One region of the Janthinobacterium sp. HH102 genome, then DNA from elsewhere that is predicted to be linked to it. Evidence: riboswitches for the same ligand, from Rfam matches in the RefSeq annotation. Region 1 holds a riboswitch; the other holds the start of a gene.

What was found. Region 1 has a riboswitch for thiamine pyrophosphate ahead of JAB4_RS21015 (TonB-dependent siderophore receptor). Riboswitches for the same ligand answer to the same signal wherever they lie in the genome.
Region 2: linked by a shared signal. The riboswitch ahead of thiC (phosphomethylpyrimidine synthase ThiC) and the one ahead of JAB4_RS21015 (TonB-dependent siderophore receptor) in region 1 are both predicted to bind thiamine pyrophosphate.

What each region holds. Positions count from the first base shown of each region.
Region 1 covers NZ_CP062062.1:4,608,864-4,614,293, forward strand. Annotated here, with positions in the region: gene JAB4_RS21000 (Imm26 family immunity protein) at 1-375, opposite strand, end outside; gene JAB4_RS21005 (hypothetical protein) at 469-774, opposite strand; gene JAB4_RS21010 (iron-containing alcohol dehydrogenase) at 917-2,074, shown strand; TPP riboswitch at 2,153-2,250, shown strand; gene JAB4_RS21015 (TonB-dependent siderophore receptor) at 2,336-4,495, shown strand; gene JAB4_RS21020 (prolyl oligopeptidase family serine peptidase) at 4,508-5,430, shown strand, end outside.
Region 2 covers NZ_CP062062.1:1,196,512-1,201,941, forward strand. Annotated here, with positions in the region: gene JAB4_RS05425 (ATP-binding protein) at 1-1,550, shown strand, start outside; gene JAB4_RS05430 (response regulator) at 1,579-2,385, shown strand; gene JAB4_RS05435 (hypothetical protein) at 2,425-2,682, shown strand; TPP riboswitch at 2,791-2,906, shown strand; gene thiC (phosphomethylpyrimidine synthase ThiC) at 2,986-4,899, shown strand; gene thiS (sulfur carrier protein ThiS) at 4,911-5,123, shown strand; gene JAB4_RS05450 (thiazole synthase) at 5,139-5,430, shown strand, end outside.

The DNA of each region.
Region 1 (5,430 bases):
CGATTCCTCGCGGTTCAGCTTGGCAGGATCGGCGTCCGCATAGCTGGCGCGCCAGGCGCGCTGCAAGGATTCATTGCGGCGGATAAAGGCCGGCATGGGCCAGGCATCGCGCTCCCAGTGGAGGCTGTCGCCCAGCAGGGGCCAGCGCTCGTTGAGCAGGGCCATGTCCCCCGTGCGCAGGCGGCGCACGGCCTGTTCCGGCCGCAAGCCTTCCAGCTCTTCCAGCGCGGGCAAACTGTCGCGCTTCGGCCCGAACATATACGCCAGCATGATGCGCCCGGCAGGCGCCCTGCGCGCCACCACGCCGACGGCATAACCGCCGCCCGGCAGGGGCACGGCAAACCAGCTGCCTTCTCGGTATGGTAATGATTTCATTTCTGCAGACTCCCCCAAAATCGTGTTCGGGGCACAGTCTACGCGAAGCAAAGGCTATGTGGCGCATGGTACGCCACAACAACAAACCAATAGTTACAATATTTTCTCGTCATAGTGATACTGGGCAACAATTGGCCCCGCCTTGAACAGCGCTTCTTTCATGGCCGCATCAAGGCGCGCGTCGCGGCGGCGCATCCATTCGAGCAGCATGGCCGCTTCCTTGCGGCTCGTGTCGCCCGCATGCGCCAGCACGCGGCGCAGTTCGGGGTCCGTGCACGCCTCGAAACGCTGGCTGTTCAAGTCCAGCGCCTGCAGCGCGGCGATGGTGGCGCCAATGGCGCGGTGCATGTCGAGCGCGGTGGCCGGCAAGCCGGATTCTTCCAGTGGGACGGTGGTCATGCGCATTCCTTTTCGCGTGGTGGTGACATCGGCTGCATTCTCCACCGCGCGGGCGAAAAGCTCAAGCGTCCACGACACGATTTCACCCGTTCGGCCATAATCATGGCTCAGCAACAGCCTATACCTCGGCAGCAGGAGCCCCATGTTCAATTTCGACTTTTACAATCCGACGCAAATCCTCTTCGGCCAGGGCCAGATCGCCGCCATCGCCGGCCTGATCCCGCCCCAGGCGCGGGTCCTGATGACCTACGGCGGCGGCAGCATCAAGCAGAACGGCGTCTACGATGAAGTCAGGGCGGCGCTGGCCGGCCACACGGTGCTGGAATTTGCCGGCATCGAACCCAATCCCAGCTATGAAACCCTGATGCAGGCCGTGGCCATGGTGAAAAGCGAGCGCATCGATTTCCTGCTGGCCGTCGGCGGCGGCTCCGTGGTCGATGGCACCAAGTTCATCGCCGCCGCCGCCTTGCATGAAGGCGAAGCGTGGGACATCCTGGCCAAAGGCGGCAAGATCGTCGAAGCCGCCCTGCCCTTCGGCACCGTGTTGACGTTGCCGGCCACGGGTTCCGAAATGAATGGCTCGGCCGTGATCACGCGCAAGGCCACGCAGGAAAAGCGCTCGTTCATGAGCCGCAAGGTGTATCCGAAATTCTCCGTGCTGGACCCGTCGAAGACGTTCACCTTGCCGCTGCGCCAGGTGGGCAATGGCGTCGTCGATGCGTTTGCGCATGTGATGGAACAGTATTTGACCTATCCCGTGAACGCGTCCGTGCAGGACCGCTTCGCCGAAGGCATTTTATTGACGCTGATCGAGGAAGGCCCGAAAGCCCTGTCGCACCCGGACGACTACGACGTGCGCGCCAACGTGATGTGGAGCGCCACCCTGGCCTTGAACGGCCTGATCGGCGTAGGCGTGCCGCAGGACTGGTCCACGCACGCCATCGGCCACGAATTGACGGCCCTGTACGAGCTCGATCATGCGCAGACGCTGGCCATCATCCTGCCCAGCATGCTGCGCGTGCGCAAGCAGGCCAAGCGCGCCAAGCTGCTGCAATACGCGGCCCGCGTGTGGGGCCTCGATGGCGGCGACGAGGACGGCCGCATCGAGGCGGCCATCGCGCGCACGGAATTCTTCTTCCGCCACATGGGCGTCAAGACGCGCCTGGCCGACTATGGCCTGAACCATGCCAGCGTGGACGCCGTCGTGGCCGCTCTGGAAGCGCACGGCATGACGGCGCTGGGAGAGCAGCGCGAAGTGACGCCCGCCGTCAGCCGCAAGGTGCTGGAACTGAGTCTGTAGCGCAGTTTGCAAATTCGCGCCACAGTGTTGTAAAACGGTCGGCCAGTGGGACAGCTGGCCGTGCTTCATGCTAAGCTGTCATTTCGCTAGGGGTCCTGGAGCAGTCATCCGGGTGAGAGATACCCTTCGTACCTGATCTGGATAATGCCAGCGAAGGAAAGCGCAAAGTACCTCCCTCCTTTGATAGCTCCTGCGTTGGCGCCAGCCGAACAAGCAGCCTGCCGTGCTCTTTCCCGAGACGGCTTGAACCACGAGCAATCTATGTCCACACCGAATTTATCTGCGCATTTTTCCCGTCCTGTCCTGACACTGGCCATCCTGCACGCGTTTGCCGCGCCTGCCTTCGCCGCGAATGACAGCACCGAAGCGGCCGACCCGCAGGCGCAAAGCATGGCCGAAGTCGTCGTCACGGCCAGCAAGGCGCCGGCCGCCAAGCGCGCCTCCGTCGGGGGCTTTAGCGACGCGCCGCTGCTGCAGACGCCCGCGTCCGTCACCGTCATTTCGCAAAAGGACATGCAGGACTTGCAGATCCGCAATCTCAGCGATGCCGTCAAGCTCGACGCCAGCATCAATGACGCCTACAACGCCGTCGGCTATGCGGAACAGTTTTCCATCCGCGGCTTCAAGCTCGACAACAATTCCAGCTACCGCAAGGATGGCGTGGCCATTCCTGGCGACACGCAAATTCCGCTGGAAAACAAGGAACGCATCGAAGTGCTGAAAGGCCTGGCCGGCTTGCAGGCGGGCGTGGCCGCGCCGGGCGGCGTGATCGACTTCATCGTCAAGCGCCCCACCGCGGCGCCGCTGCGCACGGTGACCGTGGAAACGCGCGAACGAGGCACCCTGTACGGCGCCGTCGACCTGGGCGGACGCCTGGAAGACACGCGCTTCGGCTACCGGGTCAACGTGGCGGCCGAGCGCCTGCGCTCCTACATCAAGGGCGCGGACGGCAACCGCAAGTTCATTTCCGGCGCCTTCGACTGGCAAATCTCGCCGCAAGCGCTGCTGCAACTGGACGCCGACTACCAGGACAAGGCGCAGGCCACGGCGCCCGGCTTCCAGCTGCTGAACAATAAGACCTTGCCGACCGGCATCAGCGCCGACGCCATGCTCAACCTGCAGCCGTGGACGCGCCCCGTGGAAACCGTCACCAGCAATATCGGCCTGCGCTTCCAGTACGCGTTCAATGACGACTGGCACGCCACCGTGTCGGCCAACCAGCACTCGTTCAAGCGCGACGATTACACGGCCTTCCCGTATGGCTGCAGCGGACAGGACCTGTACCCCGGCTTCTGCGGCAATGGCGATTACGACGTGTATGACTACCGCAGCCTGGGCGAGACGAAAAAACCGCTGAGCGCGCAAGCCATGATCCAGGGCAAGTTCGCCACCGGCTCCCTGCGCCATGACTTCACGGCCGGCATCTCGACCTTCCGCCGCAAGGACCGCGCCGGCCTGTACGTGTACGACTGGGTGGGCGTGAGCAACATCTACCAGCCGCAGATCGTCGGCACGTCGCCCGGCGTCACTGGCCCCGTGCGGCTGGTGCGCAAGGATACGGAAAACTCCGTCTTCGTGCAGGATATCGTCAGCCTGGCGCCGAACTGGAAACTGCATGGCGGCTTGCGCCATATCAATGTCGATGGCTACCAGTACGTGCTCAAGGCCGACACGGAAATCCGCGCCAAGCACGATTTCCTGCTGCCGAATGTATCGCTCGTCTATACCCCGCTCGACAATGTGTCCGTGTATGCGGCCTATTCGCAGGGCATGGAACATGGCGGCACGGCCGACCGCAAGGCAATGAATGCCAATGAAGAACTGTCACCGAGCCGCTCGAAGCAGATCGAACTCGGCGCCAAGATGGATGTGACGCCGGACTTCATGCTGGCGGCCAGCCTGTTCCAGATCCGCAAGGGCCTGGAATTCCAGAACACGGCCGGCTACTTCGTGCGCGAAGGCCAGGCCCAGCACCGCGGCCTGGAATTGTCGGCCCAGGGCAAGGCAAGCGCCAACCTGAGCCTGGGCGCTTCCGTGACGGCCCTGAACAGCCAGCAGTCGGGCACGGGCAATGCGGACCTCGACGGCAAGCGCGTACCCAACGTGCCCGCCTTCAAGGCGGCCGTGCATGCGGACTACGCCGTACAACAGGTGGCGGGCCTGAGCGTGAACGGCAGCTGGGAATATGCGGGCAAGAAAGCGTTTGAGTACAACAACACGACCTTCGTGCCGTCGTACCACGTGTTCAACCTGGGCGCCGCTTACGCCACGCGCATCGCCGGCACGCGCGCCGTGCTGCGCGCCGCCGTCAACAACGTGGCCGACAAGTTCTACTGGCGCGACGTGACGCCGGAATCGGACGGCTATCTGTATCCGGGCGCCAGCCGCACGTTCAAGGTGTCGGCGCAGTTCGATTTTTAATTTCTGTAAAGATTGATCCAGGGCGCAAGAGACCTGGCACGGGGACGACGGCGAGGATGGCGAGGAAGCTGGAAATATTTCCTAATAGGAATTGATTTTATTGCTACAATAAATATCATTATTTGCAACTACCCACCCTTGCCGATGCCTACATTGCCACGCGCCTTGCCCTTACTCGTCGCCGTCCTGTTCCCGACTTTGGCGGCCAGCGCTGCCTGGTCGGCAGAGCGACTCATCCCCATCGAACACTTCACCAAGCGCGATGCCGTCAGTAAGCTGCGGCTTTCGCCAGATGGCAAGCATTTGGCCGTGACGGTGCAAGTTCCCCAGGGTGAACGCATGGTTCCCACCATCGGGATCTACAGCCTGCCCGAGATGCAACTGGTCGGCACGCTGCGCCTGCGTATCTTTGAAGTGCCGATGAGCTACTTCTGGCTGAACAACCGGCGCCTCGTCATGCGCAAGGGCGAGGAACAAGGCTCCCTCGAAAAGCCCATGTCGACGGGAGAAATCCTCGCCTTTGACCTCGACGGCAACAAGCAGGAATATTTGTATGGCTATGAAATGTTTCGCTCATCAAGCCGCGGACAGTATCAGGATGATTATGGCTACGCCTATATCAATACCATTCCCCGGCCGCGCACGGGCCATGTCTTTCTGTCCGCCCAGGACTGGGATCGCGACCGCTCGATGCTGTATGACGTGGACAGCAAACAGGGCGTGCGCAAGCTGATCGCCAATATTGCTGCGCCGCGGCTGAGTTACATCTTGCAGAATAATCAGGTGCCACGTTTTGCCTATGGCTGGAACGACGAGCTCACCCCCATCTTGTATCGCTATGACGATGCCAGCAGCGAATGGCGTCTGCATACGATGCAGAAAGGCAGAAATTTCATTCCATTCCAGTTCACGCCGGACGACAGCGCGTTTTTCGC
Region 2 (5,430 bases), 2.9 Mb from region 1:
TCGACAAACTGACGCCGGCCGGTATTTCCGACGCGCAAGAAATCGTCACCCGCGCCGCCGCCCTCAGCGCCGAGCTCGACACCGTCATCACGCCGGGCGTGGAAGCGCTCGTGTTCAAGGCCACGCGCGGCATCGAAGACATCTATGAGCTGACCCACATCCGCAAGGATGGCAGCCGCTTCCCCGCCATCGTCTCCGTGACGGCCTTGCGCGACGCGCAGAGCAAGGTCATCGGCTATCTGCTGATCGGCACCGATAACACGGTGCGCAAGCAGGTCGAGGCGGAACAGGCGCTGCTGGATCAGCGCCTGCGCGAACAGCAGGCGTATACGCGCTCGCTGGTCGAGACCAATAATGCCGAGTTGAAAAAGGCGCGACTGGTGGCGGAAAAGGCCAACCGCGCCAAGTCCGAATTCCTGTCGAGCATGAGCCATGAATTGCGCACGCCCTTGAATGCCGTGCTGGGCTTTGCCCAGCTCATGGCGTCCGACGTGCCGCCGCCCAGCCCGCCGCAGCAGCGCTCGATCGAGCAAATCCTCAAGGGCGGCTGGTATCTCTTGCGCTTGATTAATGAAATTCTCGACCTGGCCATGATCGAATCGGGCAAGGTCACCCTGTCGCAGGAAGCGATGTCGCTGCTCGACGTGCTGCAGGATTGCCAGGCCATGATCGCGCCGCAGGCGGAAAAGCGCGGCATCCGCATGCATTTCCCCCGCTGCGGCAAGGCGTTCTATGTGCATGCGGACCGCACGCGCGTGAAACAGGTGATGATCAACCTGCTGTCGAACGCGATCAAGTACAACCAGGGCGGCGGCGCCGTCACCGTCGAATGCAGCCGGCATGGCGAGCGCGTGCGCGTGAGCGTGCGCGACAGCGGCGCCGGCCTCGACGCGGCCCAGGTGGCGCAGCTGTTCCAGCCGTTTAATCGCCTGGGACAGGAAAACAGCACGGAAGAGGGCACGGGCATCGGCCTGGTCGTCACCAAGCAACTGGTCGAATTGATGGGCGGCACCATCGGCGTCGACAGCACCGTCGGCGTGGGCACCACGTTCTGGTTCGAGCTGGCCGCCAGCAGCGCACCGGAACTGGTGCTGGGCGACGGCGATGCGCTGCCGCAGGTGCAGGAACCGCAGGAAAGCCAGCGCACTTTGCTGTACGTGGAAGACAATCCCGCCAACCTGGCGCTGGTCGAGCAATTGATCGCCCGCCGCAGCGACTTGAAACTGCTGACGGCCATCGATGCGCATCTGGGCATCGACCTGGCGCGCACCTATCAGCCCGACGTGATCTTGATGGATATCAACCTGCCCGGCATCAGCGGCTATGGCGCGCTGCATATCCTGCATGATGATCCCCTCACCAGCCACATCCCCGTCATGGCCTTGTCGGCCAATGCCGTGCCGCGCGACATCGAAAAAGGCTTGCAAGCGGGCTTCTTCCGCTATCTCACCAAGCCGATCAAGGTGGTCGAGTTCATGGATGCGCTCGATGTAGCCCTGCACCATGCGGCCGCGCACGGCCTGGCCGACGACACTCACGCAATACGCTAATTCAGCAATCAATTTTAGGAATACCGCCATGCTTCAAGCCACCGAGATCCTGAACGCCAGCATCCTCATCGTCGATGACCAGGAGGCCAACGTCATGCTGCTCGAACAGGTGCTGCGCAATGCCGGCTACACGCGCATCACGTCCACCATGGACCCGCAAGCCGTGCGCGCGCTGCATCAGCAGCACCGCTACGACCTGATCCTGCTCGACTTGCAGATGCCGGAAATGGATGGCTTCGAAGTCATGGAAGGCTTGCGCGATCTCGAGGCGGGCAGCTATCTGCCCGTGCTGGTGATCACGGCCCAGCCCGGCCACAAGCTGCGCGCGCTGCAAGCGGGCGCCAAGGATTTCGTCAGCAAGCCCTTCGACCTGGTGGAAGTCAAGACGCGCATCCACAACATGCTGGAAGTGCGCTTGCTGTACCAGAAGCTGGCCGAATACAACAAGTCGCTGGAACAGATGGTGGAAGATCGCACGGCGGAGCTGCGCGAAAGCGAAGCGCGCTTCCAGCGCTTCACGGAACTGTCTTCCGACTGGTACTGGGAACAGGATGCACAGGGCAATTTGACGCGCTTTTCCGGCCCCGTGGCCGAGATGCTGGGCATCGGCAGCGAGGAAGAGCCGCAGCGCTGGAATGCCGCCGAGCGCGCCTTGCTCGACGCAAAAATTGCCGCGCGCGAACCGTTCCTCGATTTCATCTACAGCCGCGCCAACCTCGACGGCAGCACGCAGTATCTGCAGGTCAGCGGCGAACCGATGTTCGACAATGGCAGCCGCTTCATCGGCTACCGCGGCATCGGCCTCGATGTCACGGAGCGCTTGCGAGGGGCGTGATTTATACTTGGTGCTATCCACATCGACAAGGAAAGCATCATGGCTGACAAATCACCACCGCAATACTGGTTTCCCGCCAAGACCTATGGCTGGGGCTGGGGCTTGCCCATCACCTGGCAGGGCTGGCTGGTGTTCCTGGCCGCGCTGGCGCTGTTCGCCTGCGGCGCCTTCCTGTTCCCGCCGCAAACCATGCTGGTTGGCTACATCGTGTATGAAGCGGCCATCGTCGCCGTGCTCATTTTCATCTGCCAGCTGAAGGGCGAACCGACCGCCTGGCGCTGGGGCAAGAAGAAATAAGCGTGCCGGCATCTGCTGCATTGCAGCAGGTGCGCAAAGACGACACCTGCAAGAAATCATCTGGCCACGCGGCGCGAACCGCGTATAATTGGCTCGCTGCCGCAAGGCGGCAAACGCTAGGGGTCCTGCCTTTCGCTGTGGAAACACAGTGCAAGCGCGGGTGAGAAATACCCTCCGAACCTGATCTGGATAATGCCAGCGAAGGGAAGCTTTAGGATGAACGCACCCCGCTTTTCCGCGTGCGTAATTCCGAACCTCCTTAGCTGGCTCCAGGCTTAAAAATAGTCTAGCCAAGGAGCCAAAATGAACGCCAACCCGAAATTCCTCTCCGCCACCGCCACGGTCGACGAAGCCGCCATCGCGCCGCTGCCCAATTCGCGCAAGATCTACGTGCAGGGCAGCCGCCCCGACATCCGCGTACCCATGCGCGAGATCAGCCAGTCCGACACGGAAGCATCGTTCGGCGGCGAAAAGAATCCGCCGATCTACGTCTACGATACCTCCGGCCCTTACACGGACCCGGACGTGCGGATCGACATCCGCTCGGGCCTCGATACGCCGCGCCTGCCGTGGATCATGGAGCGGGCCGACACGGAAGAATTGCCCGGCCCCACCTCCGACTACGGCATCGCCCGCCTGGCGGACCCGAAGCTGGCCGAGTTGCGTTTCAACTTGCACCGCAAGCCGCGCCGCGCCATTGCCGGCAAGAACGTTACGCAAATGCATTACGCGCGCCAGGGCATCATCACGCCGGAAATGGAATTCGTCGCCATCCGCGAAAACATGCGCCGCCAGGAGTATTTGCGCGAACTGAAAGCTTCCGGCCCCATGGGCGAGCGCCTGGCCGACCTGATGGGCCGCCAGCACCCGGGCCAGTCGTTCGGCGCCAGCATCCCGGCGGAAATCACGCCGGAATTCGTGCGCGAGGAAATCGCCCGCGGCCGCGCCATCATTCCCGCCAACATCAACCACCCGGAAGTCGAGCCGATGATCATCGGCCGCAATTTCCTCGTGAAAATCAACGCGAATATCGGCAATTCCGCCGTCACCTCGTCGATCGGCGAGGAAGTGGAAAAGATGACCTGGGCCATCCGCTGGGGCGGCGATAACGTGATGGACTTGTCTACCGGCAAGCATATCCACGAAACGCGCGAATGGATCGTGCGCAACAGCCCCGTGCCCATCGGCACCGTGCCCATTTACCAGGCGCTGGAAAAGGTCAATGGCAAGGCCGAGGATCTGACGTGGGAAATCTTCCGCGACACTTTGATCGAGCAGGCCGAGCAGGGCGTCGACTATTTCACCATCCACGCTGGCGTGCTGCTGCGCTACGTGCCGATGACGGCCAAGCGGCTGACGGGCATCGTCTCGCGCGGCGGCTCCATCATGGCCAAATGGTGTCTGGCGCACCACCAGGAATCGTTCCTGTACACGCATTTCGAGGAAATCTGCGAAATCATGAAGGCCTACGACGTGTCGTTCTCGCTGGGCGACGGCTTGCGCCCCGGTTCCATCTACGACGCCAACGACGAGGCGCAGCTGGGCGAACTGAAAACTCTGGGCGAGCTGACGCAGGTTGCCTGGAAGCACGACGTGCAAGTGATGATCGAGGGCCCGGGTCATGTGCCCATGCAACTCATTAAAGAAAACATGGACTTGCAGCTGGAGCAGTGCGGCGAAGCGCCGTTCTACACCCTGGGACCGTTGACGACGGATATCGCGCCCGGTTACGACCACATCACGTCCGGCATCGGCGCGGCCATGATCGGCTGGTACGGCACGGCCATGCTGTGCTACGTGACGCCGAAGGAACACCTGGGCTTGCCCAACAAGGCTGACGTCAAGGATGGCATCATCACCTACAAGATTGCGGCGCATGCGGCCGACCTGGCGAAAGGCCATCCGGGCGCACAGATCCGCGACAATGCCCTGTCGAAAGCCCGCTTCGAATTCCGCTGGGACGACCAGTTCAACATCGGCCTGGACCCGGACAAGGCGCGCGAATTCCACGATGAAACCTTGCCCAAGGATTCGGCCAAGGTGGCGCATTTCTGCTCCATGTGCGGCCCCCACTTCTGTTCGATGAAGATCACGCAGGAAGTGCGCGAATACGCGGCCGGCATGGGCATCGCGGAAGACAAGGCGCTCCAGCAGGGCATGGAAATCAAGGCCATCGAGTTCATCAAGAACGGCGCCGAGCTGTACCGCAAGGTCTGAAGGAGAGCGTGATGCCTGCATTGATATCCATCACGCTCAACGGCGCGCCGCATCAGGTGCCGCCCGGGCAAACCCTCGATCAATTGATCGCCGCGCTGTCGCTGGAAAACCAGGCGCTGGCGCTGGCCGTCAACCGCAACGTCGTGCCGCGCAAGGCGTGGCCAGGACAGGTCTTGCAAACGCAAGACCAGGTGGAAATAGTCCGCGCCATCGGTGGCGGCTGAACTAAGGAAAAAGCAATGAACAGTAATAACAACGACCTGCTGACCATTGCAGGAAAACAGTATCAATCGCGCTTGCTGGTGGGCAGCGGCAAGTACAAGGACTTGCCGCAGACGCGCGAGGCGACGGATGCGGCCGAGGCGCAGATCATCACGGTGGCGATCCGCAGGGTCAACATTGGCCAGGACCCTAACGCGCCCAGCCTGCTCGACTTCGTGCCGCCGGACCAGTACACGATACTGCCGAACACGGCCGGCTGCTACAACGCGAAAGACGCCGTCTACACCTTGCAGCTGGCGCGCGAACTGC